DNA from 2 places in the Thauera sedimentorum genome. Region 2 is predicted to be linked to the other one. Evidence: riboswitches for the same ligand, from Rfam matches in the RefSeq annotation. Region 2 holds a riboswitch; the other holds the start of a gene.

Region 1 (14,113 bases), on a different contig from region 2:
GGCGCGCGCCGCGCAGGGTGAGCAACTCCGGGTCGCCGGGGCCGGCGCCGACCAGGTAGACATGACCGGGTTGCGGCCCCGGACGGGCGCTGGCAAGTTCAGGCAGGGACATGCTTGCTCTCGGTGTGGCGGGACCAGGGACATGGTTTCGCTGTCAACATAGCGCCTATCGGCCCGCCTTGTCGGCCAGTTCCGCCAGCCCGGCCAGCACGCGCGCGCCCGGCTGGAAGAAATTCTCCCCGACGAGGTGGATCACCGGCACCGGCAGCAGGCCGAGCAGGGCGTTGCATTGCTGGGCATCGGTGCGGTCGAGCGAGAACACCACGTCCGGCTGCAGCCGGTCGACCGCGGTGAGCAGATCCTCGTACTCCTCGCCGGGGCGGATGTGGCGGATGCGCGGCGCGCTCTCCACCAGCTCGAAGCCGGCATGCGCGAACACGTCGCCGACGAAGTGGGCGCGGCCGAAGGAATACGGCATCGCGCTGCACGCCGACAGCACCAGCACGCGCCGCCCCTTGCCGCCCACCCGTGCGGCGGCGGCCTGCCAGTCGCGGCGGAAGGCGGCTACCCGGGCATCGACGTCGGGCACGCCGCTGGCGTGCCCCAGTTCGGCGAGCATCGCCTCGGCGTCGGCCAGCGAGGCGAAGCCGTTCACCCGCAGCAGCCGGGCGCCGGCCGGCAGCGCGTCCTGCAGGGCGGCCGCGTCCGTGCCTTCGGACGCCACCAGCAGATCCGGGGCGAGCAGTTCGATGGCGTCGACGTCCGGGTCCTTCACCCCGCCGGTGCGCGGCAGATCGAGCGTGTCGTAGCGCGACACGCCGACGATGCAATGGCCGCGCCCCAGCCAGTCGAGCGCGGCGCTCAGATAGGGCGACTGGCTGACGATGCGCGGGCAGTCGCCGGCCAGGACAGCGCTGGAGGCGGCCAGCAGCAGGCCGGCAACAAGGGTACGGAACAGCGTGGTGAGAGTTTTCATGGGTTCAGTCGGGAATGAAGTTGACCCGCCCGTCGAGCACATGCCGGCGCAGCGGATGGCCGAAGGCTTCGCTCAGCAGCGCCGCCTGCAGCACCTCGTCGCGCGCCCCGGCGCGCACGCCGCCACGGCCGTCGAGCAGGATGATCTGGTCGGCGTAGCGCGCCGCCAGGTTGATGTCGTGCAGCACCATGACCACGCCGCGTCCGGCGTCCGCCAGCCCGCGGATCAGGTCGAGCACCGCGATCTGGTAATGCAGGTCGAGGTGGTTGGTGGGCTCGTCGAGCAGCAGCAACTGCGGCGCCTGGGCCAGCAGCGCGGCCACCGCCACGCGCTGGCGCTCGCCGCCCGACAGGGTGAGGATGTCGCGCCCGGCCATGTCGGCCAGCCCCACGTCGGCCAGCGCCGCGCGCGCAATGCGCTCGTCCTCCGGCCCTTCCCAGCCCCAGCGCCCGAGGTAGGGGTGTCGCCCGACCAGCACGGTCTCCAGCACGGTGGAGGAGAAATGGTCCGGCTGCTGCTGCGCCAGCAGTCCGCGGAAGCGCGCGGCCTCGGTGGCACGCCAGGCGGCATACGGCAGGCCGCCGAGCAGCACGCTGCCCACGGACGGTTCGCGCAGGCCCGCCAGGGTATGCAGCAGGGTGGTCTTGCCGGCGCCGTTGGGGCCGAGCAGCACCAGGCATTCGCCACCCTTGAGCGTAAGGCTGAACTCGCAACACAGCCAGCGCTCGCCGACCTGCAGCGCGAGGCGGTCCGCTTCCAGCATGGGGGCGGCGGCCGGCGTCATCGCTGACGCCTCGCCAGCAGGAAGAGGAAGACCGGCACGCCGATCAGCGCGGTCAGCACCCCCACCGGCAGTTGCAGCGGCGCGATCACGGTACGCGCGGCGGTGTCAGCAAGGGTGAGCAGCGCGCCGCCGGCCAGCATCACCGCGGGCAGCAGCAGACGCTGGTCGTTGCCGACGACGAAGCGCACCAGGTGCGGCACCACCAGGCCGACGAAGCCGACCGAGCCGACCAGGGTCACCGCCACCGCGGTGAGCAGCGAGGCGAGCACGTAGAGCAGGTAGCGCAGGCGGCGCACCTGCACGCCGAGCGCCTGCGCCGCGAGTTCGCCGCGCGCCAGCAGGTTGAGCTCCCGGGCGAAGGGCAGCGCGGCGAGCAGGCCGGCGGCCATCACCGCCAGCGCCGGCCACGGGCGGGTGGCGCCGGAGGCGTCGCCCATCAGCCAGAACAGCATGGACTGCACCCGGGTATCGGGGGCCAGCGCAAGCATCAGCGTGACCGCCGCGCCGCAGCCGGCGGCGACGATCACCCCGGTGAGCAGCAAGCGGGTCTGGGTCCATGAACCGTCGCCGTGCGCCAGACCGAACACCAGCAGCATGGCCGCCAGCGCCCCGCCGAAGGCGGCGCCGTCGACCAGCAGCGGCGCCAGACCGAACAGCATCGCCGCCAGGGCGCCGACCGCCGCGCCGCCGGAAATGCCGAGCACGTAGGGGTCGGCCAGCGGATTGCGCAGCAGCACCTGCATCAGCGCACCGGCCATCGCCAGCAGCCCGCCACAGGCATACACCGCCACCGCGCGCGGCAGGCGCAGTTCGCGCACCACGTCCGCGCCCATGCCCTGCCCGCCGCCGAACAGCGCGCCGAGCACTTCAAGGGCCGGGATGTCCAGCTCGCCGGCGGCCAGCGCCCATACTTGCGCCAGCACGCCGGCCAGCGCCAGTCCGGCGATCACCGCCCACGCACGCCGCCGCCCCGTGGACGGGACGGCATGCGAGGAATGCGGGTGGGCGGCGCTCACGTTAGCTTAGCGCGGGGCGTAGCGCACGCCGACGAAATAGCTGGCGCCGGGGGTCGCGTAACCCTTGGCCAGTTCGTACTGCTTGTCGAAGATGTTGTTCGCCCGCATTTCCACGCGCCAGTCCTGAGCCAGGCGGTAGTGTACATAGGCATCGACCACACCGTAGCTGCCGAGGCGATTGGTGTTGCCCGCGTCGTCGTAGCGATAGCCCTGGCCGTTCACGTCCACGCCGTAGGACCAGTTGCCGATGCGGTGATCCACCTTCAGGAAGGCCGCGTTGCTCGCCCTGCGCGCGAGACGGTTGCCGGTGGCCTCGTCATGCGCGCTGAGCCAGTCCACGCCAACCTGGACGCCGAGATTGCCCAGCTCCACCCGGTAGGCGAGCTCCACGCCCTTGAGCCGTGCCTCGTTCAGGTTGGCGGGCGGCCAGCCGCTGATCAGGTCGCGCACCTTGTTGTCGTAGTAGGTCGCATCCACCGTCTGGCGGCCGTCGTCCCAGCGCAGGCCGATCTCGCGGTTGAGCGCGCGCTCCGGCTTGAGGTCGGGGTTGCCGCCGCCGAAACCGGTATCCGGCCAGTAGAGCTGGTTGAAGGTGGGCGCGTTGAAGGCGGTGGCGATGCTGCCGCGCACGCTCCACTCCTGGTCGATGTCGTAGCCGTAGGCCAGCAGGCCGGTGGTCTTGCCACCGAACTGCGAGTTGTCGTCGCGCCGCACGTTGACCTGGATGTTGTGGGCGTCGAGCTTCGCCGACCAGCCGAGCGACCAGGCCTTGACCGTGCGCTCGTCGACGGTGAACGCCGTCGTGCCGTCCACCCTGCTCCTGACGTAGTCGAAGGCCGCCATCAGCACGCCCAGCGGCAGGTCGATGTCGTGCTGCCAGGAGAACTGATCCTGCGTCGTGTAGAACTCCGACGGCCGCGCCACCGTGGCCCGGTTGTCGAGCCGGTCGCGGCTGCGCGCCACCCGCAGGGTGCTCCGCCAGCCCTCGGAGAGCTGGTTGATGGCATAGACGCCGGCCGAATCGATACGCTTGTCGAGATAGGAGTCGAAGCTCAGGTTGGTGTCATACCAGTTGCGGCCATCCGACTGGTAGAGATTCACGCCGATCTCGTCGCGCTCGCGCAGGCCGAGCGCAAGATTGGCGCTCACGAAGGCGTTGCGGAAGCCGTCCCGGTCGGTGTCGTGAATACCCTCGTTGCGGGCGTCGAAGCCCCGCGTGCGGTCCTGCCCCAGGGTCAGGCTGTAGCGGAAGCGTTCGACGCCGCCGGCCAGCGAGGCATTCACCTGCCGGGTATCGTCGCTGCCGTATCCGGCGAACAGCTGCGGATGAAAACCGCTGCTGCCCTTGCGGGTGAACACCTGGATCACGCCGCCGATCGCCTCGGAGCCGTACAGCGCGCTGGCAGGGCCGCGCAGGACTTCGATGCGCTCGATCATCGCCAGCGGAATGGCTTCCAGCGTCGCCTGCCCGCTGGTCGCCGAGCCGACGCGCACGCCGTCGATCAGCAGCAGCACGTGGCGCGACTCGGTACCGCGGATGAAGAAACTGGAGTTCGAGCCCGGTCCGCCGTTGCTGGCCACGCGTACCCCGGGGACCGCACGCAGGACGTCGATCAGCGTCGACTGCCCGGCGCGCTCGATCTGCTCGCGCTCGATCACCTCGACGCTGGCCAGGACTTCGTCGGCGCGCTGCGCCTGGCGGGTTGCGGTCACCACTACGGCATCGGCGGTCTTCTCCGCGCTCGCCAAGGCCACGGAAGAACACGGAAACGCGGCGGCCAGCGCAAGGGCCACCGCGGAATAACGGATTTTCATTTGAGTCATGCTCCCTGTGCCACGCCGGGCGTCCCCGCACGCCGTGGCAATCGTCGAAACGATGCGCACACGAGGGGTATCGAGAGCAATATGGAACGCGCCCGTCGCCGCCACCCCGCGGCACATCCGCCAGTGCGTTCGAGGCCGGTATCCGGGCTCGTGAACTGTGCCGGCGCGGTCTTGCCGTCCGGACTCGGCGCATCGCCTTCCCGGGTCTCGATCAACCCAGTGGCCGTCTGATGCGCCTTGCGCTCACTTACCGTTGCGGGGGCAGCACAGGCATAGCGGCTGAGGGCCGCGCACCTGTTTCCCGTTTAACCCCTTGGCGTGGACCGCCGCGGGGCACCTGAAACGCGTTGCACCCTGAACGGGTGCGGGGCGGATAATAGCGCGTTCGTCACCACTTGTGCAGCGCGACATCACGCGCCACGCCCCTTCATGAGCATAGAACTGATACTCGGCGGCGCCCGCTCCGGCAAGAGCCGCCACGCCGAAACGCGCGCACAGGCCAGCGCTGCGGCGGTCACCGTCATCGCCACCGCGCAAGCCCTGGACGAGGAGATGGTCGCCCGCATCCGCCGCCACCAGAACGACCGTCCGTCAGCCTGGCGCACCGTCGAGACCCCCCGCGCCCTGGCCGCGACGCTGTCGCGCGAAGCCGCTCCCGGGCGCTGCCTGGTCGTCGATTGCCTCACCCTGTGGCTGGCCAATCTGCTGGACGGTGCCGAAAACCTGCCGCCCGGCGCGGACGCCAGCGCGCTGCCGCACTTCACCGAGGAGCGCGACGCCCTGCTCGCCACCCTGCCGCAACTGCCCGGCCACATCCTGCTGGTGTCCAACGAAGTCGGCCTCGGCCTGGTCCCCGAGCACCCGCTCGGCCGACTGTTCCGCGACGAGGCCGGACGGCTCAACCAGCAGGTCGCGCAACTAGCTGACACCGTCACCTTCGTCGCCGCGGGGCTGCCGCTCACGCTGAAGGCCCCCGGGTAGGAGCGGCCTTGGCCGCGATTGCGGCGTGCGGAGAACGAAAGCAGCATCACGGGCAAGCCCGCTCCTACCGTTGCCCCTACCATCGTCAAGGATGGTCCCGCCCGCCCCGTGCTACCCTTGCCGCCCCCGGACATCCACCGCCCTCACGAGACCCCGCCCGCCATGGACTTCCGCATCGCCACGCCCGACGCCGCGCTCGCCCCGCGCCTGCAGCAGCGCATCGACCAGAAGACCAAGCCGCCGGGCGCGCTCGGCCGCCTGGAGGCGCTGGCGCTGCAAATCGGGCTGGTGCAGGGCACCGAGGCGCCGGAGCTGCGCCAGCCGCACATCATGGTGTTCGCCGGCGACCACGGCGCCGCGCGCGCCGGGGTGTCGGCCTTTCCGCAAGACGTCACCTGGCAGATGGTGGAGAACTTTCTCGCCGGCGGCGCGGCGATCAACGTGTTCTGCCGGCAGATGAGCCTGGGCCTGACGGTGATCGACGCCGGGGTTAACCACGATTTCGGCCGCCGCCCCGGCCTGATCGACGCCAAGCTCGGCGCGGGCACGGTGAACTACCTCGAGCAGCCGGCGATGGACGCCGAGACCGTGCGCACCGCCCTCGCGCGCGGCCGCGAGCTGGCCCACGCGCTGGCCACCAACGGCTGCAACTGCGTGGGTTTCGGCGAGATGGGCATCGGCAACACCGCGGCCGCCTCGCTGATCACCCACTGCCTGACCGGCGAGGCGTTGGCCACCGTCACCGGCCGCGGCACCGGGCTGGACGACACCGGCCTCGCCCGCAAGCGCGCGCTGCTGGAGACCGCGCTGGCACGCGGCGGCCGCCCGGGCGACCCGCTACAGGTGCTCGCCGAGTACGGCGGCTTCGAGATCGCCATGATGGCCGGCGCCATGCTGGGCGCGGCCGAGCGCGGCATGCTGCTGCTGATCGACGGTTTCATCGTCACCGCCGCGCTGCTCGCCGCGCACGCCATCTCGCCCGCGCTGCTGCCCTACTGCGTATTCGCCCACCGCTCGCAGGAAGCCGGCCACCGCGTGCAGCTCGCCCACCTGGGCGCCGAACCGCTGATGGACCTCGACCTGCGCCTGGGCGAAGGCACCGGCGCGGCGCTCGCCTTCCCGCTGGTGCAGGCGGCGGTGAACTTCCTCGCCGAGATGGCGAGCTTCGCATCCGCCGGCGTGAGCGACCGCGAGGCCTGATCCGGCCGCCATGCGCTACCAGCTCGAACTCTTCTTCACCGCCCTGGGCTTCTTCACCCGCATCCCGGTGCCCGCCTGGGTGCCGTGGTCGCCGGAGCGCCTCAACCACGCGGCACGCTACTTCCCGCTGGTCGGCTGGGTGGTCGGCGGGGTGGGCGCGGGCGCCTTCCTCGCCTTCGCGCTGGTGCTGCCGGCCTCGCTCGCGGTGATCCTGTCGATGGCCGTCACCATCCGCCTCACCGGAGCCTTCCACGAGGACGGCTGGGCGGACACCTGCGACGGGCTGGGCGGCGGCTGGGACAAGGCGCAGGTGCTCACCATCATGAAGGACTCGCGCATCGGCAGCTACGGCACCGTGGGCGTGGTGCTGATGCTGCTCGCCAAGGCGGCGGCGCTGGTGGAGCTGGCCGCGCACGGCCACGCCGCCGCAGCGCTCGCGCTGCTCGCCGCGCATCCGCTGTCGCGCCTCGCCTCGACCAGCCTGATCCACTGGCTGCCCTACGTACGCGAGGACGAAAGCTCGAAATCGAAACCGCTCGCGCGCGCCTTGCGTCCGGCGGAGCTCGCCGCCGCCACCGCCTTCGGCCTCGCCCCGCTCGCCCTTCTCGCTCCACTTCAGGCGGCGGCCGCACTGGTCGCGGTGGCCGCGCTCACGTTGTGGGCGGCGCGCGTCTTCCTGCGCCGCCTCGGCGGCTACACCGGCGACCTGCTCGGCGCCGCCCAGCAAGGCACCGAGCTCGCCTGCTATCTCGGAATTCTCGCAGCATGGAACTACACCTGATCCGCCACCCCAAGCCGGACATCGCGCCCGGGGTGTGCTACGGCCAGCGCGACATCGGCCTGGCCGAACCGGCCGCTGCGGTGGCCGAACGCCTGCGCCCGCTGCTGCCCGCGGCGTACGAGCTGCACGCCAGTCCGCTGGCACGCGCCCGCCTGCTGGCCGAAGAGCTGGGCGCCCCGCGCCTGGACGAGCGCCTCAAGGAGATCCACTTCGGCGAGTGGGAAGGCCAGCCCTTCGACACCCTGGGCAGCGCGCTCGACGAATGGTCGCGCGACCCGCTGGGTTTCCGCGCCCCGGGTGGCGAATCGGCGCGCGAGATGAGCGCCCGCGTGCTGCGCTGGCTCGACGGCCTCATCGCCGCCGCCCCGCAGCAAGCCGTGGTGGTGGTCGCCCACGGCGGCCCGCTGCGCGTCATCGCCGGGCACCTCCTCGGCCTGCCGGCCGAACGCTGGCTGGGGCTGGATTTCGCCTGCGGCCATGTAACCCGGCTGGACGTGGAGAGCTGGGGCGTGGTGCTGAAGTGGTTCAACCGCTGAGCCAGCCCTGTCCCCGGTAGGCGCGGGCTTGCCCGCGATGCGGCGGAGGTTTCCCGAAGGGCGCATCGCGGCCAAGGCCGCTCCTGCATTGCCCCGCAAGCGCGATGCACATCGCTGCCACGCCGTGCGAGCGATATTCCCCGCCTTCATGGGATAATCGCGGACTTTCCATCCTGCTGGCTGCCGCGCTGTTTATGCTGCCTCCCCTGCCCGATTTCTCCGCCGGTCGCATCATCGTGGTCGGCGACGTGATGCTCGACCGCTACTGGCACGGCTCCACCGACCGCATCTCGCCCGAGGCCCCGGTGCCGGTGGTCCGCGTACAGAACGACGAATTCCGCGCCGGCGGCGCCGGCAACGTGGCGCTCAACGCCGCCTCGCTGGGCGGGCGCGCCGAGCTGGTCGGCCTGGTCGGCCGCGACGAGGCCGGGCGCCTGCTGCGTGAAAAGCTGGACGCCGGTGGCGTCGCCTGCCGCCTGCTGGAGGCGCCGCAGCACCCCACCATCACCAAGCTGCGCATCATCAGCCGCCATCAGCAGCTGATCCGCCTGGACTTCGAGGACAACTTCGCCGTGCTCGAGTCCGCCGGCATCGAGCAGGCCTTCGAGGGCGCGCTGCCGGGCGGCGGCGCGGTGGTGCTGTCCGACTACGGCAAGGGCACGCTGGCCCAGGTCGGCAGCCTGATCCGGGTGGCGCGCGAACAGGGCGTGGCAGTGGTGGTCGACCCGAAAGGCACCGATTTCGGCCGCTACTGCGGCGCCACGGTGATCACCCCGAACATGAGCGAATTCGAGGCGGTGGTCGGCCATTGTGCATCTGAGGCCACGCTGCGCGAACGCGGCGAGGCGCTGCGCGAGGCGCTGGACCTGGAAGCACTGCTGGTCACCCGCTCGGAGCGCGGCATGACGCTGCTGCAGCGCGGGCAGGCACCGCTGGACCTGCCCACCCGTGCACGCGACGTGTTCGACGTCACCGGCGCGGGCGACACCGTGGTCGCGGTGCTGGGCGCGGGCCTGGCCTGCGGGCTGTCGCTGGCCGACGCCACTGCGCTGGCCAACCTCGCCGCCGGCGTGGTGGTGGGCAAGCTGGGGACGGCAACGGTGAGTATGGAAGAACTGCGCGCGGCGGCGCTATCGGAGACCTAGGCGCAGGCTTAGCAGGTCCCTCCCCCTTCAAGGGGGGCGAGGCCGGGGTTTCGCGAAGCACCGCTTCGCGCCGGCAGAGCGGGCGGGCTGTGCAAAGCCCGCCCCGGACGGACAGGTGGGGGATGGGTCACCCTCGGACTCGGGTTGCGCATGCACGCGCCTAGTTCGAACCCATCCCCACCCCAGCCCTCCCCTTGAAGGGGAGGGTGAGTCGCTGTATCAAGGTTGGGCGCTCAATTTGCAGCAGCTCGCAAGAATCGAACGGAGAACAGGCATGATCATCGTCACCGGCGGCGCCGGCTTCATCGGCAGCAACATCGTTCAGGGTCTCAATGCGCGCGGCATTCGCGACATCCTGGTGGTCGACGACCTCTCCGACGGGCGCAAGTGCCTGAACCTGTCGGACGCCGACATCGCCGACTACATGGACAAGGACGACTTCCTCGCCCGCATCAAGGCCGGCGAATCCTTCGGCAAGGTCGAGGCGGTGTTCCATGAAGGCGCGTGCTCGTCCACCACCGAATGGGACGGCCGCTTCGTGATGAGCGTGAACTACGAGTACACCAAGGCCCTGCTGGCCTGGTGCACCGCGCACAAGACGCGGCTGATCTACGCGTCCTCGGCCTCGGTGTACGGCATGGGCCCGGTGTTCCGCGAAGCGCGCGAGCACGAACAGCCGCTCAACATGTACGCCTACTCCAAGTTCCTTTTCGACTGCCACCTGCGCCCGCAGCTGGGCAAGCTGCCGATGCAGGTCGCCGGGCTGCGCTATTTCAACGTCTATGGTCCGCGCGAGCAGCACAAGGGCAGCATGGCCAGCGTGGCCTACCACTTCAACGGCCAGCTGCGCGAATCCGGCCGGGTGCGCCTGTTCGAGGGCTCCGACGGCTACGGCCCGGGCGAGCAGCGCCGCGATTTCATCCATGTGGACGACGTCGTCGCGGTGAACCTGTGGCTGCTCGACAACCCGCAGGTCTCGGGCATCTTCAACGTCGGCACCGGCCGCGCGCAGAGCTTCAACGACGTTGCCCACGCCGCCATCCGCTGGCACCGCGAGCAGGACCGCGAAGGCGGCGGCATCGACTACATCGCCTTCCCGGACCACCTCAAGGGCCGCTACCAGAGCTTCACCGAGGCCGACATGGGCGCGCTGCAGGCGGCCGGCTACGACCGCCCCTTCATGCCGGTGGAAGACGGCGTGCCGCGCTACCTCGACTGGCTGGCCGCGCGCGGGCTGTGAGCATGGCGCAAGACAAGGCGCCGCGCCGCATCCTGGTGGTCGGCCCGTCCTGGGTCGGCGACATGGTCATGGCGCAGAGCCTGTTCAAGACCCTCAAGGCCGGCACGCCATGCGAGATCGACGTGCTCGCCCCGGGCTGGTCGCTGGCCATCCTGGAGCGCATGCCGGAAGTGCGCCGCGGCATCGTCATGCCGCTCGGGCACGGCGAGTTCGGCCTCGCCAAGCGCCGCGCGCTGGGCAAGGAACTGGCCGCGGAAGGCTACCAGCAGGCCATCGTGCTGCCGGGTTCGCTCAAGTCCGCGCTGGTGCCCTTCTTCGCCGGCATCCCGCGCCGCACCGGATTCCGCGGCGAGATGCGCTACGGCCTGCTCAACGACATCCGCCCGCTGGACAAGGCCGCGCTGCCGATGACCGTGCAGCGCTTCGTCGCGCTGGGCCGGGTGGCCGGCGCACCGCTGCCCGAACCCTTCCCGCGCCCCAAGCTGGTCCCGGACGCGGCCAACCAGGAACGCCTGCGCGCTGAGCTCGGGCTCGCCGCCGAGCGCCCCGCGGTGGCCTTCATGCCCGGCGCCGAGTACGGCCCGGCCAAGCAGTGGCCGCTGGCGCACTTCGCCGCCTTGGCAGAAGACCTCGCCCAGCGCGGCTTCCAGGTCTGGGTGCTGGGTTCGGCCAAGGACCGCGAGTTCGGCGACATCATCGCCGCCGACATGGAAGACGCGGTCATCAACCTGTGCGGCCGCACCCAGTTGGGCGACGCGGTGGATCTGCTCGCCATGGCGCAGGCCGCGGTCACCAACGATTCCGGGCTGATGCACGTGGCCGCCGCGCTCGACCGCCCGCTGGTGGCGATCTACGGCTCCTCCACGCCGGACCACACCCCGCCGCTGGCCGAACGCGTCGCCATCCGCTACCTGCGCCTGGAGTGCTCGCCGTGCTTCGAGCGCACCTGTCCGCTCGGCCACACCCGCTGCCTGCACGAGATCACCCCGGCCAGCGTGATGGCCGCACTCACCCAACTCGGCGTGGTCGCACAACCCATGGTGGCGAGGGCGCGCTGAATGCGGGTGCTGCTGGTCAAGACCTCCTCGCTGGGCGACGTCATCCACACCCTGCCGGCGCTCACCGACGCCGCGCGCGCCATCCCCGGCATCCGCTTCGACTGGGTAGTGGAAGAGGCCTTCGCCGAGATCCCCGCCTGGCATCCGGCGGTCGACCGCGTCATCCCGGTAGCCATCCGGCGCTGGCGCAAGGCGCCGTTCCGCGCGTGGACCAGCGGCGAATGGCGGCGCTTCACCCGCGAGCTACTGCACGTCCGCCACGACCTCACCATCGACGCCCAGGGCCTGCTCAAAAGTGCCCTGCTCACCCGCTACGCCAGCACCCCGGTGCACGGCCTGGACCGCGCCTCTGCCCGCGAACCACTGGCCGCGCGCTTCTACACCCACCGCCACCCGGTCGCCCGCGGCCGCCACGCGGTGGAGCGCACCCGCGAGCTGTTCGCCCGCGCGCTCGGCTACCCCGTCCCCACCGGAGCCGGCAGCTATGGCCTGGACCGCACGCGCGTGCTCGCGGGCGCCGGCGAAGCCGCCAATGTGGCCGTGGCGGCCGACGCCCGCCCTTATCTCGTCTTCCTGCACGGCACCACCTGGACCACCAAGCACTGGCCCGAGGCCTACTGGCGACGCCTGATCGAAACCGCCATTGCCGCCGGCTGGCCGGTACGCCTGCCCTGGGGCAACGAGGTCGAACGGGCTCGCGCGGAACGCCTGGCGACTGGCCTGGCCGATGCCACAGTACTGCCCAGGCTGCCGCTCGCCGGTATTGCCGCGCAGCTTGCCGGCGCGCGCGCCTGCGTGGCGGTCGACACCGGCCTCGGCCACCTCGCCGCCGCGCTGGACGTGCCGACCATCTCGCTGTTCGGCCCCACCAACCCCGGCTACACCGGCGCCTGGGGCCCGCGCCAGATCCACCTGGCCAGCGACTTCTCCTGCGCGCCCTGCCTCGCCAAGACCTGCGCCTACCAGCCCAGCGCGGCCGAGCGCGAGCGCTTCGACCTGGAGCGCGACTGGCCGCTGTGCTTCACCCGCGTGGACGCCGCACAGGTCTGGCAGCGCCTGCAACCCCTGCTCGACGAGGCCCACGCCTGATGCAGCTCGCCTTCTGCCTATACAAGTACTTCCCCTTCGGTGGCATGCAGCGCAACTTCCTGCGCATCGCGCTGGCCTGCCAGGCACGCGGCCACGACATCCGCGTGTATGTGCTGGAGTGGCAGGGCGAAGTACCGGAAGGCTTCGAGCTGGTGCGCGTGCCGGTGCGCGCCCTGGTCAATCACCGGCGCTATCGTAAGTTCACAGACTGGGTGCAGGCCGACCTCGCGCGCCGCCCGGTGGACCGCGTGGTCGGCTTCAACAAGATGCCTGGGCTGGACGTGTATTACGCCGGAGACCCCTGCTTCGAGCAGAAGGCGCGCGCACTGCGCGGGCGCTTCTACCGCTTCTCGCCACGCTACCGGCACTTTTCCGCATACGAGCGCGCGGTGTTCGACCCCACGGCGCACACCCGCATCCTGATGATGTCGCCGGTGCAGAAGCCGATGTTCGTCGAGCACTACGGCACCCCGGCGCACCGCTTCCACCAGCTGCCACCGGGCATCGCCCGCGACCGCCGCGCGCCGCCCGATGCGCCCGCGGTGCGCGCCGCCTTTCGCGCCGAGTTCGGGCTTGCTGACGAGGATCTGCTGCTGCTGCAGATCGGCTCGGGCTTCCGCATCAAGGGTGTGGACCGCACGCTGGCCGCGCTGGCCTCCCTGCCGCCGCCCCTCGCCGCACGCACCAGGCTGATGGTCATCGGCCAGGACGACGACGCCCCGTACCGCCGCCAGGCCGCGCAACTCGGCGTGGCCGGACGAGTGCGCTTCTTCAAGGGGCGCACCGACATCCCGCGCTTCCTGCTCGGCGCCGACCTGCTCATCCACCCGGCCTACAACGAGAACACCGGCAACGTGCTGCTGGAGGCACTGGCCGCCGGCCTGCCGGTGCTGGTCACCGGTATCTGCGGCTTCGCCCATTACGTCGCCGACGCCGATGCCGGCGTAGTAGTATCCAGCGCCCCCTTCGTGCAAGCCGAGCTCGACGCCGAGCTGGCGCGCATGCTCAGCGACGAGCCCGCCCGCCGGCACTGGGCGCGCAACGCACTGGCCTTCGCCGACAGCGCGGACATCTACGACATGCCCGAGCGTGCCGCCGACGTCATCCTCGGGCGGGGTCGCGGATGAACCAGGTGACGCTCGCGCCGCCGCTCGACCGGCTGTGGGCCGGGCGCGACCCCTTCGCCGCCACGGCCGAACTCGCCCGCAATGCGCCTCCCGACGCCATCACCCGCGACGTCGAGGGCCGCCGCACGCTGCGCTTCGAACTCGACGGGCGCGGCTACTACCTCAAGCTGCAAAGCGGCATCGGCTGGGGACGGATCCTCGGCGAGCTCGCACGCCTGCGCTTGCCGGTGCTCGGCGCGGGCAACGAATGGCGCGCCATCGGCGCCTGCCACCGCCTCGGCGTGCCGACGATGAACGCGGTCGGCTATGGCGAGCGCGGCCGAGGCTGGACGCACCGGACTTCCTTCCTGGTCACC
Region 2 (14,113 bases):
TGCTGGCCACCGCGCTGGTGACCGGCTCGGCGACCCGCGGCGCGGGGCTGATGCTCGCCTTCGGCCTCGGTACGCTGCCCAACCTGCTGCTCGCCGGCCTGTTGTTCAAGCGCTTCCGCGACATCACCCGCAACGGCAAGGTGCGTTTCGCTGCCGGCCTGACGGTGCTGGGCTTCGGCGTCTTCGGCCTGTTCCATGCCCCCTCGCTCGGCGGCACCCTGTGGAGTGGCGTGGTCTGCTGAACGGGGCGTTCAGCGTTCTCCGTCCAGGGCCTGCAGGATAGGGCAGGGGGCCGGTGCCTCGGTGTGTTCGCAGCAGTGCACCAAGCCCTTCAGGGCGCTGCGCATGTCTTCCAGCTGGCGGATACGGTTTTCGATGTCGTCGATCTTGGCCTGTGCGAGCGCGCGCGCAGTGTCGCGATCGCGTTCCTCGTCCAGCGCGAGCAGGCCGGCGACCTCGTCCAGGCTGAACCCCAGGGTTTGGGCGCGACGGATGAAACGCAGGCGGGACACCGTCTGCGCGTCGTACACACCGAAAGCGCCCTTGCGGCCAGCCGGGGTGCCGATCAGGCCGCGGCGCTGGTAGTAACGGACCGTCTCGACGCCGACCCCGGCGGCTGAAGCCAGCCGGCCTATGGTCAGACCGGGTTCCGCTGTTGTCGCGTTGCGCGAGGGAAGGGGCGGGCGGGACGTATGCGTGTTCATCAGGGGGTTGACTCCGTACCTTGGTACAGGGTCTAGACTGCCACCATCGACACAGCGTCCGCAAGCGGGACCATCATGAACGATCGCACTCCCATCGACACCACCACCGTCGAACTCCCCATTGCCGGCATGACCTGCGCGGCCTGCGCCACCCGCATCGAAAAGGTGCTCAACCGCATGCCCGGCGTGGAGGCCAGCGTGAATCTCGCGGCAGAGCGGGCCCAGGTACGCCTGTCCGGAGAAACCGCGACGCAGGCGGTGGTCGAGGCCATTCACAAGGCGGGATTCGAGGTGCCGCCCGAGCAGCTCGAGCTGTCGATCTCCGGCATGACCTGCGCCGCCTGCGCCACCCGGCTGGAGAAAGTGCTCAACCGCCTGCCGGGGGTGGAAGCGGCAGTGAACTTCGCCAGCGAGCGGGCGGTGCTGCGCTACCTGCCCGGTGCGATGGACCCGCAGCAGGCCATCGACGCGGTGGCGAAGGCCGGTTTCGGCGCAGTCGAGGCCGGGCTGGATGCGCGCGAACAGGAGCGCGCCCGCCATGCCGAGACCTGGCGGCGCGACCTGCGCATGTTCTGGATTGCCGTGCTGCTGACCCTGCCGCTGGCCGCGCAGATGCCGGCGATGCTGGGCGCTGGCTGGGCGGGCGATGCGCACCACGACGTGATTCCGCGCTGGCTGCAGTTGCTGCTCGCCACCCCGGTGCAGTTCTGGATCGGTGCGCGCTTCTACCGCGGCGCCTGGGCGTCGCTGCGTGGCGGCGGGGCCAACATGGACGTGCTGGTGGCCCTGGGTACCAGCATGGCCTGGCTGTTCAGCACGGCGGTGACCCTGCTCGGCCTGCACGACCAGCATGTGTACTTCGAGGCCTCGGCGATGATCATCACCCTGGTGATGCTCGGCAAGCTGATGGAGGCCCGCGCCAAGGCGCGCACCGGCGCGGCGCTGGATGCGCTGATGCGCCTGCAGCCGAAGATGGCGCGCATCGAGCGCGACGGCCAGCTCGTCGAGCTGCCCGTGGCCGCCGTGCGTCCCGGCGACGTGTTCGTGGTTCGTCCGGGCGATTCGGTGCCGGTCGACGGCGTGGTGTTGTCGGGGCAATCCGCCCTCGACGAAGCCATGCTCACCGGCGAGAGCCTGCCGGTGGACAAGGCCGCCGGCGACAAGGTGTTCGCCGCCACGCTCAACGGCGAGGGCCTGCTGCGCTGCGAGGCGACCGGGGTGGGGGCGTCCACGCTGCTGGCCGGCATCATCCGCATGGTCGCCCAGGCGCAGGGCTCCAAGGCGCCGGTGCAGCGCCTGGCCGACCGCATCTCGGCCGTCTTCGTGCCGGTGGTCGTGGGCCTCGCGCTGCTGACCCTCGCCGGCTGGTGGCTGTGGTCGGGCGACTTCGCCCAGGCCTTGATCAACGCCGTGGCGGTGCTGGTGATCGCCTGCCCGTGCGCGCTCGGGCTGGCGACGCCCACCGCGATCATGGTGGGCACCGGCCAGGGTGCGCGTGCCGGCATGCTGGTGAAGAACGCCGAAGCGCTGGAACTGGCCGAGAAGGTGCGCGTGCTGGCGGTGGACAAGACCGGCACGCTGACCCGGGGCGAGCCCGCGGTGACCGACGTGCTGCCGGCGCCCGGGTGGACGAGCGGGGGCTTGCTGGAGATGGCGGCTGCGGCCGAGCAGGGCAGCGCCCATCCGATTGCGCGGGCGGTACTGGCCCACGCCCAGGCCGAGGGCTTGAGCCTGGCGCCGGTGGAAGCGGTCCGGAGCTTCGGTGGCAAGGGGCTGGAAGGGCGTGTCGAAGGCCGCACGGTGCTGCTGGGTGCCCCGGGTTTCCTTGCTGAGCGCGGGACGGCGGTGCCGGAAGGTTTCTGCGACGAGCTGGCGGCCGGTGGCCGTACGCTGGTGGCGGTGTCGGTGGACGGTGCTTTCGCCGGCGCGCTGGGCGTGGCCGACCAGGTGCGCGAGGACTCGGCCCGCGCGGTGGCGCGCTTGCAGGCTCGCGGTATCGAGGTCGTCATGTTGACCGGCGATCATGCGGCGACAGCGGCGACGATTGCCGCGCAGGTGGGCATTGAGGATTACCGGGCAGGCGTGCTGCCTGGCGACAAGGCGGCGGCGGTGAAGGCCCTGGGCAAGGACGGCAAGCTGGTCGGCATGGCCGGCGACGGCATCAACGACGCGCCCGCGCTGGCCGCGGCCGATGTATCGTTCGCCATCGGCGTGGGGGCCGACGTCGCGGTGGAGGCCGCCGACATCACCCTGGTGCGCAACAGCCTGGACGGGGTGGCCGACGCGATCGACCTGTCGCGCGCCACGCTGGCGAAGATCCGCCAGAATCTGTTCTTTGCCTTCATCTACAACGTGCTCGGCATTCCGCTGGCGGCGCTCGGTTTCCTCAACCCGGTGGTGGCCGGCGCGGCGATGGCGATGAGCTCGGTGTCGGTGGTCAGCAACTCGCTGCTGCTTCGGCGCTGGCGAGCCGGGCGATAGGTTTTGTTCGATGGACCCCAAGGGCTGGAGTGAAAGCGATGAATGAAGTGACGATCAAGGTGGAAGGCATGAGCTGCGGCGGCTGCGTGCGCAACGTGACCGGTGTGCTCAAGGCGCTGGCCGGCGTGAGCGAGGCGGAGGTGTCGCTGGACGGGGCGAGCGCGCGGGTCAGCTACGATCCCGCGCAGGTCACCCCCGAGCAGATGCGCGCGGCGGTCGAGGCGGCCGGCTTCGACTCGCCGGCCTGAGCGCCGGCGCGCAAGGGCGCGGCTCAGCGCCCTTCCAGGCGAAACACGATGGGCACCCGCAGCCAGCTGTCCACCGGCTGGCTGCCGCGTCTTGCCGGCTCGAAGCGCCAGTGGGCGACGGCATCGCGCGCCGCACGGTCGAGCCGCGGGTGGCTGCTGCTCTCGGCGATCTCGATTTCCGCCGCACGTCCGGAGGCCAGCACGTGGACGCGCAGCGTCACCTGGCCTTCTTCCCCCCGGCGTCGCGCGGCGGCGGGATAGCCGGGCGGGGGATTGTGCAGGTAATCGGCGTCGTAACGTGCGGGCGCCAGGGTCTCCGCCTGTTGCCGGCTGGTCGCTGCCACTGCGCTGGTAGTGGGGGCCGGGGCTTGGTCGGCGGGCGGTTGAACCTCTGTTGCCGGATCGGGGGCGGATTCGCCGGGCGGCCGGGCGGCGTGGTCCTCAGGGACCGGTACCACCGCGGCCGGTTCCGGCGCTTGCCGGGGCACGACAGGCGCGTGGCTTGCCGCAGTCGTGACCGGACGGGCGTTCTGCGGCGGCGGTAGCGGACGTGGCTTGGGCGCCTGGGCGGACGGCTTGGGTTTGACGGGTTCCTGCGCTGGCCGGGGGGGCAGGCTGGGCGTCGCCGTCGGTTGGGCGACCGGTGGCGTGAGCAGCTGGACGCTCACCACGCTCTCGGCAGGGCGCGCCTGGGTCAGTGGTTCATCGCCCAGGCCCAGCCAGGCCAGGCCGGCCACGTGCAGGCCTGCGACCAGCGCAAGCCAGCCCCATTGCAGCGGCGGCAGCACGGTGGCGCCATGGGCGCCGCCGGAGGACAGCAGGGAGGGCGTGGGGTTGTTCATCTCGGCCCGCGGAACCAGACTATTGCGCGGGCGGACACGGGCACGAGGCTCGCGACGCGCAGCCGACCCGCAGCGCTTCACACACGGCCGGTGCATGGCGCCGGGCCGCATCATTGGAAGGCCGGTCTCCGGGCTCGGCGCGGAAGGTCTTTCCAGCGCCATACCGTTGCGGGGGCAGCACAGGCCTTGCACCTGTTTCCCGATTCTCCTTCGCGGCGACAGCCGGCGAAGGCACCTTCTATTCAGCGCTGCATTATAGGCGGTGCAGGCTTTCCCGTATAATTTCGCCCACTTTTTCCATGGGAGGGTTGTGTAATGGGCTTCGAAAACGTCCCCGCCGGCAAGGATGTGCCGAACGACATCAACGTCATCATCGAGATTCCGGCGCAGGCCGATCCGATCAAGTTCGAGGTGGACAAGGACAGCGGCGCGGTCTTCGTCGATCGCTTCATGGGCACCTCCATGCGCTACCCGATCAACTACGGCTACGTGCCGCACACCATCGCCGGCGACGGCGACCCGGTGGACGTGCTGGTGGTCACCCCCTTCCCGCTGCTGCCGGGCGTGGTGATCCGCTGCCGTCCGGTCGGCGTGCTGAAGATGGAAGACGAGTCGGGCATGGACGCCAAGGTGGTGGCGGTGCCGGTCTCCAAGCTGACCCCGCTGTACGACAAGGTGCAGACCACCGACGACCTGCCCGAGCTGCTGATGAAGCAGACCGTGCACTTCTTCGAGCACTACAAGGATCTCGAGCCGGGCAAGTGGGTCAAGGTGCTGGGCTGGGGCTCGGTGGACGAGGCCCGCAAGGAAATCACCGACGGCCTGGCCAACGCCGCCAAGTGATCGCCGTGGCCCGGTGAACGCCGGGCAGCAGGATGGAAGGCCCGCCGCGTGCGGGCCTTCGTGCGTCTACGGCCCGCTGCGGAAGGGCGAGCGTTCGGCCAGTTCGTCGAGGTAGAAGCGCACGCCCTTGCGTTCGCGCGCGAGGAAATCGTCCACCGCGTCGCGGAAGCGCGGATCTGCGATCCAGTGCGCCGAGCAGGTGGGTACCGGTTCCAGGCCGCGCGAGAGTTTGTGTTCGCCCTGCGCGCCGCCTTCGAAGCGCGACAGTCCCTGTGCGATGCAGTAGTCGATGGCCTGGTAGTAGCACAGCTCGAAATGCAGGAAGGGCAGCGCCTCGGTCGCGCCCCAGTAGCGCCCGTAGAGCGCCTCGCGGTCGCACAGGAAGAACGCGGCGGCGACCGGTTCGCCCTGCCGTTCGGCGACCAGCAGGCGCACCCCGCCGGGCAGGGCGGCCGCCAGCGCCGGGAAGAATGCCGGGGTCAGATAGGGCGTGGAGCGGTGCAGCGCGTAGGTGAGGCTGTAGCAGCGGTGGAAGAAGGCCCAGTCGGCTGCGCTCGCGCCGTGGCCGTCGAGCCAGCGCAGGCTCAGCCCGTGTGCGGCGGCGCGGCGGCGTTCCTGGCGGATCTTCTTGCGCTTGTCGTGGTTGAGCTGGGCCAGGAAATCTTCGAAGTCGCGGTAGCCGGCGTTGCGCCAGTGGAACTGCACCCCGTGGCGCAGCATCAGCCCGGCTTCGGCCAGCCAGGGGGCTTCTTCATCGGCGGGAAAGAGCAGGTGGAAGGACGACAGGCCGCTGTCGGCAACCGTGTCCAGCACCGCGGCGAGCAGGGCCTTGCGGTCTGCGCCGCTGTGGCCGAGCAGGCGTGCGCCGGGGATGGGTGTGAACGGCACCGCGGCGAGCCACTTCGGGTAGTAGGCCAGCCCGTGGCGGGCATAGGCTTCCGCCCAGGCCCAGTCGAACACGTATTCCCCGTAGGAGTGCTGCTTTTCGTAGAGCGGCATCGCGGCCACCAAGGTGCCGTCGCGCCACAGCGTCGCGTGGCGCGGCAGCCAGCCGCTGCGCCCGCCCACGCAGCCGGTGGCCTCCAGTGCATGCAGGTAGGCGTGCGACAGGCAGGCCTGCGAGCCGGCCAGCGCGTCCCAGTGGGCAGCAGGCAGGTCGCTCAGTCCGTTGAGCAGGCGAAAACGGTCCGCCAAGTTGGTGCCTCCGCGCAGTCGCCCAGTTATTGTGCAACTGCGCAAATCGTTTCCGGGTCAGAGGGTTGGGTGAGCTGTTCCGCTCTTATCCACAGGCTTGCCCACCTTGTCTGTGCAATACTGCATCGCAAGGTCGGCGCGCCGGAAAGGCGGATCACACGGTATAGTTGCGGCCCATGAATACCACGCTTTCGATCGCTGTCGCACAGCTCAATTTCACCGTTGGCGACCTCGTCGGCAACGCCGACCGCATCATCGACGCGCTGGCGCGCGCGCGCGCCGAAGGTGCCGACCTGCTGCTCACCCCGGAACTGGCGCTGTCCGGCTATCCGCCCGAAGACCTGCTGCTGCGGCCGGACTTCTACCGCGCCTGCGCGCGCGAGATCGAACGCATCCTGCCGCATACCCAGGGCATCACCCTGGTCCTCGGCCATCCCGAGGAGCGCGGCCGGCAGCGTTTCAACGCGGCCTCGGTGATCCGCGACGGCGTGGTGCAGGCGGTGTATCACAAGCTCCTGCTGCCCAACTACGAGGTCTTCGACGAAGAGCGCTACTTCGATCCGGGCATGGCGGCGTGCGTGTTCAGCCTCAAGGGCGTCAGCCTGGGCGTGAACATCTGTGCGGACGTATGGGAGCCGGGTCCGGCCGAACTGGCCCGCAAGGCCGGGGCGCAGGCGCTGCTGGTGCTCAACGCCTCGCCCTATCACATGAACAAGCAGGCCAGCCGCTATGAAGTGCTGCGCGCCCGCGTGGCCGTCACCGGCATGCCGGTGCTGTACTGCAACATGGTCGGCGGGCAGGACGAACTGGTGTTCGACGGCGCCTCCTTCGCGCTCGACGGCAAGGGAGGGCTGGCCTGGCAGGTGCCGTCCTTCGACGAGCGGGTGGACGTGGTGCGCTTTGCCGAGGGGCGCTGGTTGCCGGGAGCCAAGGCCGAGCCGCGCACGCTGGAGGCCGAGGTCTACGAGGCGCTCAAGTGGGGGGTGCGCGACTACCTGGGCAAGAACCGCTTCCCTGGCGCGATCATCGGCCTGTCCGGCGGTATCGACTCCGCGCTGACGCTGGCGGTTGCGGTCGATGCGCTCGGCGCCGAGCGGGTGCGCGCGGTGATGATGCCCTCGCCCTACACCGCGCAGATGAGCCTGGACGACTCGCGCGAAATGGTCCGCCGGCTGGGCGTGCGCTACGACGAGATCCCGATCGAGCCGGCGATGCAGGCCTTCGGCGGCCTGCTCGCGGAGCAGTTCGCCGGCCTGCCGGCCGACACCACGGAGGAGAACCTGCAGAGCCGCATCCGCGGGATGATCCTGATGGCGCTGTCCAACAAGACCGGCGCCATCGTGCTGACCACCGGCAACAAGAGCGAGATGGCCACCGGCTATGCCACGCTGTACGGCGACATGGCCGGCGGTTTCGCGGTGCTCAAGGATCTGTACAAGACCTTCGTGTTCCGGCTTTCGCGCTGGCGCAACACCCAGGGCGAGGTGATCCCGCCCAACATCATCGCCCGCCCGCCATCCGCCGAACTCAAGCCCGACCAGACCGACCAGGACACGCTGCCGCCCTACGACGTGCTCGACGCGATCATCCAGGCCTACATGGAGCGCGACGAGTCGCCGCGCGAGATCATCGCCGCCGGCTATCCGGAAGAGGACGTACGGCGCACCGTGGCGATGCTCAAGCGCAACGAATACAAGCGCCGCCAGGCGCCGGTGGGCATCCGCGTGACCCGCCGCGGCTTCGGCAGGGACTGGCGTTATCCGATAACATCGCGCTACCAGGACGAATTCTGAGCGCCGGCGGCCGACCGCCCGGCGAGCCCGCAACCGAACAATGAGGATTTCCCGATGAAGAAGATCGAAGCCGTCATCAAGCCCTTCAAGCTCGACGAGGTGCGCGAGGCGCTCTCCGAAGTGGGCATCACCGGCCTGACCGTGACCGAGGTCAAGGGCTTCGGCCGCCAGAAGGGCCATACCGAGCTGTATCGAGGCGCCGAGTACGTGGTGGACTTCCTGCCCAAGATCAAGGTCGAGATCGTCATCGGCGACGACCTGGTGGAGCAGGCCACCGAGGCTATCATCAAGGCCGCGCGTACCGGCAAGATCGGCGACGGCAAGATCTTCGTGATGCCGGTCGAGCAGGTGGTGCGCATCCGCACCGGCGAGACCGACGAAGCGGCGATCTGAGCGCCGTTCAGCGTCAGGCTCCATTCGTAGGAGCGGCCTTGGCTGCGATGAGGCGTGCGGAAAACGAAGGCTGCAATCGCGGCCAAGGCCGCTCCTACACGCCCTGAGTCTTGTCCCGGGCGCCGCCCGGCGCCCGCAGCAACACCAGCAGCGCACCGGAACCGCCGGCATGCGGGCCGGCCTGGCAGAAGGCGAGGATCTCCTCGCGCTGCGCCAGCCAGCCGCGCGAGAGCTGCTTGAGGATCGATACCCGTCCCGGCGATCCCAGTCCCTTGCCATGAATCACCCGCACGCAGCGCCGCCCGCGCTGCAGGCTGGCCTGCAGGAAGCGGCCGAGCGCCTCGCGCGCCTCGTCGCGGGTCAGGCCGTGCAGGTCGACTTCGCCCTGCAGCACCCAGCGCCCGCGACGCAGGTCGCTGAGAACACGGCGCGGCAGACCGGGGCGCAGGAAGGCGGCTTCCTCGCCGATGTCCAGGCGATCTTCGAAACTGAGCGGGGTGTGCAGCGACTCGTGCAGCGTGGCCGACTCGTCGGCGTGGCGGCGCAAGGGCAGGGGGGGCGGTGGCGTGGCGCCGGTCTCCACGCGCGCGTGGCGCGCCGCCAGCGGCTGGACTTCGCTCATGGCGCTGCGAAACAGCGCGCGTTCGTCGGCGCTGGGGCCAGTGGGAGGCGGCGGCTCCTCCGCCGGGGCGGGTGGGGCGGTCTGCTTGTGGCGGTCCCGGGCTGCTTCCCAGGCGCGCATCAGCGGACTTTGCGGCTTCTTGCGCAGCGCCTTCAGGTCGGCGAGGGCGCGCAGCGGCGCCGGCTGCGCGTCGCCGGCCGCCGCCGCGGGCCGTTCCGGCGGGCGGGGGCGGGCGCGGCGCGACATGACGGGACTCAGCTCACGTTGCCGAGCGCATCCAGGTAGCGTTCGGCGTCGAGCGCGGCCATGCAGCCGGTGCCGGCCGAGGTGACCGCCTGGCGGTAAATGTGGTCCTGCACGTCGCCGGCGGCGAACACGCCGGGAATGCTGGTCTGCGTGGCATTGCCCTCACGTCCGCCCTGGGTGATCAGGTAGCCGTTCTCCATCTCCAGTTGACCTTCGAAGATGTCGGTGTTGGGCTTGTGGCCGATGGCGATGAACACGCCCTGCAGGGCGACGTCGCGGGTGGCGTCGGTCTTGAGGTCGCGGATGCGCATCCCGGTCACGCCGGTGTTGTCGCCCAGTACCTCGTCCAGCGCGGAGTCCAGGGCCAGCTCGATCTTGCCGGCGGCGACCTTCTCCATGAGCTTGTCGACCATGATCTTCTCGGCGCGGAACTTGTCGCGCCGGTGCACCAGGGTCACCTTCTTGGCGATGTTGGCGAGATACAGCGCCTCTTCCACCGCGGTATTGCCGCCGCCGATCACCGCGACGTCCTGGTTCTTGTAGAAGAAACCGTCGCAGGTGGCGCAGGCCGACACGCCGCGCCCGGAGAATTTCTCTTCCGAGGGCAGGCCGAGGTACTTGGCGGTGGCGCCGGTGGCGATGATCAGCGCGTCGCAGGTGTACTCGCCGGCGTCGCCGATCAGGCGGAAGGGGCGCTCCTGCAGCTTCGCGGTGTGGATGTGGTCGAAGATCATCTCGGTGTTGAAGCGCTCCGCGTGCTTCTGGAAACGCGCCATCAGGTCCGGGCCCATCACGCCGTCGGCATCGGCCGGCCAGTTGTCCACCTCGGTGGTGGTCATCAGCTGGCCGCCCTGCGCAAGCCCGGTGATCAGCACCGGGTCGAGGTTGGCGCGTGCGGCGTAGACGGCAGCGGTGTAGCCGGCCGGGCCGGAACCGAGGATGAGCAGGCGGGCGTGCTTGGTGGTCATGGTGGCGTTGCCTTCGGTCGTGTTGCGGATCGCGGGATTATAGCCGAGCGTCCGCACGCCCCGTTCAATGGGGGTGATAGCTTCATGCGATCACAATTCTTCAATCGCCGGAGTGGCGGCTATTTTTTAGTGGCGCCGGGATTGTCGTCCGTCATAGATGTTCGTCTATACTCCGTGACACCGATCACGCTGCAGCCATTGTTTCGCAGAGCATGCCCCACGGAGACCTCATGAGCCAGCCGACCGCCGTTTCCACCATCGCCTTGAAGACCTTCTCCCTGTTCCAGGGCTTGTCCGACGAGGTCCTCTCCACGGTGGCGCACTGTTCGATGATGCGGCGCTTTCCGCGCGGGCAGGCGGTGGTGCTCGCAGGCGACCGCAGCGACTTCGTTTATTTCGTGCTGACCGGCAGCCTCAAGGTGGTGGTCAGCGACGAGGACGGGCGCGAGGTGATCCTGTCCATTCTCGGCCAGGGCGAGTTGTTCGGCGAGATGGCGATCTTCGGCGAGCAGCCGCGCTCGGCCTCGGTGGTGGCGGTCACGCCCTCCGACCTGGTGATGATCCCCAAGCAGGATTTCCGCCAGATCATGAAGGACAACTTCGAGGTCGCCTGGCGCATCATGTGCAATCTGGCCGAGCGCCTGCGCAACGCCGACCGCAAGATCGAGAGCCTGGCCCTGATGGACGTGTACGGCCGGGTGGCGCGTCTGCTGCTGGAAATGGCCGAGGAACACGGCGGCGAGATGATCGTGGTGCGCAAGATCTCCAAGCAGGACATCGCCAAGATGATCGGCGCCTCGCGCGAGATGGTCAGCAGGGTGATGAAGGATCTCAGCGTCCAGGGGCTGATCGAGGAAGGCGAGCGCGGCATCGTGCTGCGCGAGCGCCTCAACGACGTCTGAGCGCCGGCCCGGCGGCATGTCCGGGTCGCCATTGTTACCGCCGGCAACCGTGAGGGTGAGGGAAGGCCCGTTCGCATATAATCGGCTGCCGACCCTGCCACCGGATTCGCCCGGCGCCCCTTTCTGATGCTGTCCCGTTCCGCTTCACGTTCCCAACCGCTTCCCGAGAAGATTTCGCTCCTGCTGCAGGAGGCGAAGTGGCTCGCGCTCGGCGTGCTGTCGCTGTACATCGGCCTGATCCTGCTCGGCTACAGCAAGACCGACCCGGGCTGGTCGCATGCGGCCGAAGTCGCGCGCGTGAGCAATCCCGGCGGGCGCTTCGGCGCATGGCTGGCGGACCTGCTGTTCTACCTGTTCGGGCTCTCCGCCTGGTGGTGGGTGATCTTTCTCGGATACGGGCTGGCCTGGGGTTTTCGCCGTTTGCGCCATGCCTACCAGGCGGACCGGCGTTCCTTCTTCATCGTCCTGGCCGGTTTCTTCGTGGTGCTGCTGAGCAGCAGCGCGCTCGAGTCCCTGCGTTTCCATACGCATGGCGCCGCGCTGCCGCTGGCGCCTGGCGGGCTGGTCGGCGTGGAACTGGGCGCCGCGGTGCAACGCTATCTGGGTTTCACCGGCGGCACGCTGATGTTGCTGGCCCTGCTCGCCTCGGGCCTGTCGCTGTTCTCCGGCATCTCCTGGTTCACCGTGATCGAGCGGGTCGGTCTGGGACTGGAGCAGGCCTGGTTGGCTGCCCAGCATGCCTACTACACCTGGCAGGACCGTCGGGCCGGCCGCGAACTCGCGCAGAAGCGCGAGGCGGTGGTCGAGACCAAGCGTCGCAAGACGGTGGAGGCGCCGCCGCCGCAACTGCGCATCGAGCCGGCGGTGGTCGAGGTGCCCAAGTCCGAGCGCGTGCAGAAGGAGCGCCAGCAGACCCTGTTTGCCGACCACGCGGAAGGCGGGCTGCCGCCGCTCGCGCTGCTCGACGAACCGGCCGGCAACGGCGAGCCGCCGTCGGCCGAATCGCTGGCCTTCACCTCGCGGCTGATCGAATCCAAGCTCGGCGAGTTCGGCGTCGAGGTCAAGGTGCTGGCCGCCTATCCGGGCCCGGTGATCACCCGCTACGAGATCGAGCCGGCCACCGGGGTAAAGGGCAGCCAGGTGGTCAATCTGGCCAAGGATCTCGCCCGCGCACTGTCGCTGATTTCCATCCGCGTGGTCGAGACGGTGCCGGGCAAGTCATGCATGGCGCTGGAACTGCCCAACCCCAAGCGCCAGACCGTGCGCCTGTCGGAGATCGTCGGCTCCAAGGTCTTCCACGACATGCATTCGCCGCTCACCGTGGTGCTCGGCAAGGACATCGGCGGCCTGCCGGTGGTGGCCGACCTCGCCAAGATGCCGCACCTGCTGGTGGCCGGCACCACCGGTTCGGGCAAGTCTGTGGGCATCAACGCGATGATCCTGTCGCTGCTCTACAAGAGCGAGCCCGAGCGGGTGCGGCTGATCATGGTCGACCCGAAGATGCTGGAGCTGTCCATCTACGAAGGCATCCCGCACCTGCTCGCGCCGGTGGTCACCGACATGAAGCACGCCGCCAACGCGCTGAACTGGTGCGTGGTGGAGATGGACAAGCGCTACAAGCTGATGGCCGCGGTCGGCGTGCGCAACCTGGCGGGCTTCAACAAGGCGGTGGCGGAGGCGGCCAAGGCCGGCGCGCCGCTCACCAATCCGTTCTCGATCACCCCGGAGAGCCCGGAGCCGATCGAGCAACTGCCGCACATCGTGGTGGTGGTGGACGAGCTCGCCGACCTGATGATGGTGGCGGGCAAGAAGATCGAAGAGTTGATTGCCCGCCTGGCGCAGAAGGCGCGCGCGGCCGGCATCCATCTCATCCTTGCCACCCAGCGCCCCTCGGTGGACGTGATTACCGGCCTGATCAAGGCCAACGTGCCGACCCGCATCGCCTTCCAGGTCTCCAGCAAGATCGACTCGCGCACCATCCTCGACCAGATGGGCGCCGAGGCCCTGCTGGGCATGGGCGACATGCTCTACCTGCCGCCGGGCACCGGCCTGCCGGTGCGGGTGCACGGTGCCTTCGTTGCCGACGAGGAAGTGCACAAGGTGGTCGAACACCTCAAGAAGATGGGGCCGCCGGATTACGTGGAAGGCATCCTCTCCGCGCCCGAGGACGACATGGAGGCCGCGCTGGGCGGTGGCGGCGGCGAGGGCGGCGACGAGGCCGATCCGCTCTACGACCAGGCCGTCGAAGTGGTCGTCAAGACCCGGCGGCCGTCGATCTCCCTGGTGCAGCGCCACCTGCGCATCGGCTACAACCGTGCCGCGCGCCTGATCGAGCAGATGGAGCGCGCCGGACTGGTGAGCGCCATGGGCAGCAACGGCAACCGTGAAGTGATCGTTCCGCCCAAGGAGGGCGACTGAGATGTTTCTTCCTAGACGCGCGGCACTCGCTCGCCTGGCGGGCTGTGCCGTGCTGGCCGTGGCGGCGGCGCTCCCCGCGGGCGGTGCGCTGGCGGCCGACGGCATCGCCCAGCTGCGGCGCTTTGTCGCCGAGATCCGCCATGCGCAGGGCGAATTCGAACAGACCGTGCATTCGACTTCCGGGCGCAAGCCGCAACAGGCCAGCGGGCAGTTCGCCTTCTCCCGCCCGGGGCGCTTCCGCTGGAGCTACGACACTCCCTACCAGCAGCTGCTGGTGGGCGACGGCGAGCGCCTGTGGTCCTGGGACCGCGACCTCGCCCAGGTCACCGTGCGGCCGCTGGGCGATGCGCTCGGCAGCACGCCGGCCGCGGTGCTGGTCGGCAGCAGCGATTTCGAATCGGCCTTCGAACTCTCCGACGGCGGCGCCTCCGACGGCCTCGCCTGGGTGGTGGCGCGCCC

What was found. Region 2 has a riboswitch for cobalamin ahead of IAI53_RS01495 (energy transducer TonB). Riboswitches for the same ligand answer to the same signal wherever they lie in the genome.
Region 1: another riboswitch for cobalamin. It lies ahead of IAI53_RS10000 (TonB-dependent receptor domain-containing protein); the one in region 2 lies ahead of IAI53_RS01495 (energy transducer TonB).

The regions. Positions count from the first base shown of each region.
Region 1 is NZ_JACTAH010000002.1:51,453-65,565, forward strand. It holds gene cobA (uroporphyrinogen-III C-methyltransferase) at 1-112, opposite strand, end outside; gene IAI53_RS09985 (ABC transporter substrate-binding protein) at 167-976, opposite strand; gene IAI53_RS09990 (ABC transporter ATP-binding protein) at 981-1,760, opposite strand; gene IAI53_RS09995 (FecCD family ABC transporter permease) at 1,757-2,710, opposite strand; gene IAI53_RS10000 (TonB-dependent receptor domain-containing protein) at 2,783-4,591, opposite strand; cobalamin riboswitch at 4,717-4,956, opposite strand; gene cobU (bifunctional adenosylcobinamide kinase/adenosylcobinamide-phosphate guanylyltransferase) at 5,030-5,581, shown strand; gene cobT (nicotinate-nucleotide--dimethylbenzimidazole phosphoribosyltransferase) at 5,744-6,781, shown strand; gene IAI53_RS10015 (adenosylcobinamide-GDP ribazoletransferase) at 6,792-7,562, shown strand; gene cobC (alpha-ribazole phosphatase family protein) at 7,547-8,098, shown strand; gene rfaE1 (D-glycero-beta-D-manno-heptose-7-phosphate kinase) at 8,293-9,243, shown strand; gene rfaD (ADP-glyceromanno-heptose 6-epimerase) at 9,518-10,483, shown strand; gene waaF (lipopolysaccharide heptosyltransferase II) at 10,486-11,541, shown strand; gene waaC (lipopolysaccharide heptosyltransferase I) at 11,542-12,630, shown strand; gene IAI53_RS10045 (glycosyltransferase family 4 protein) at 12,630-13,757, shown strand; gene rfaP (lipopolysaccharide core heptose(I) kinase RfaP) at 13,754-14,113, shown strand, end outside.
Region 2 is NZ_JACTAH010000001.1:333,942-348,054, forward strand. It holds gene IAI53_RS01475 (sulfite exporter TauE/SafE family protein) at 1-242, shown strand, start outside; gene IAI53_RS01480 (MerR family transcriptional regulator) at 252-704, opposite strand; gene IAI53_RS01485 (heavy metal translocating P-type ATPase) at 780-3,185, shown strand; gene IAI53_RS01490 (heavy-metal-associated domain-containing protein) at 3,224-3,433, shown strand; gene IAI53_RS01495 (energy transducer TonB) at 3,457-4,275, opposite strand; cobalamin riboswitch at 4,378-4,529, opposite strand; gene ppa (inorganic diphosphatase) at 4,591-5,118, shown strand; gene IAI53_RS01505 (GNAT family N-acetyltransferase) at 5,185-6,312, opposite strand; gene IAI53_RS01510 (NAD+ synthase) at 6,489-8,105, shown strand; gene IAI53_RS01515 (P-II family nitrogen regulator) at 8,160-8,498, shown strand; gene IAI53_RS01520 (Smr/MutS family protein) at 8,593-9,366, opposite strand; gene trxB (thioredoxin-disulfide reductase) at 9,375-10,334, opposite strand; gene IAI53_RS01530 (Crp/Fnr family transcriptional regulator) at 10,565-11,236, shown strand; gene IAI53_RS01535 (DNA translocase FtsK) at 11,363-13,654, shown strand; gene lolA (outer membrane lipoprotein periplasmic chaperone LolA) at 13,656-14,113, shown strand, end outside.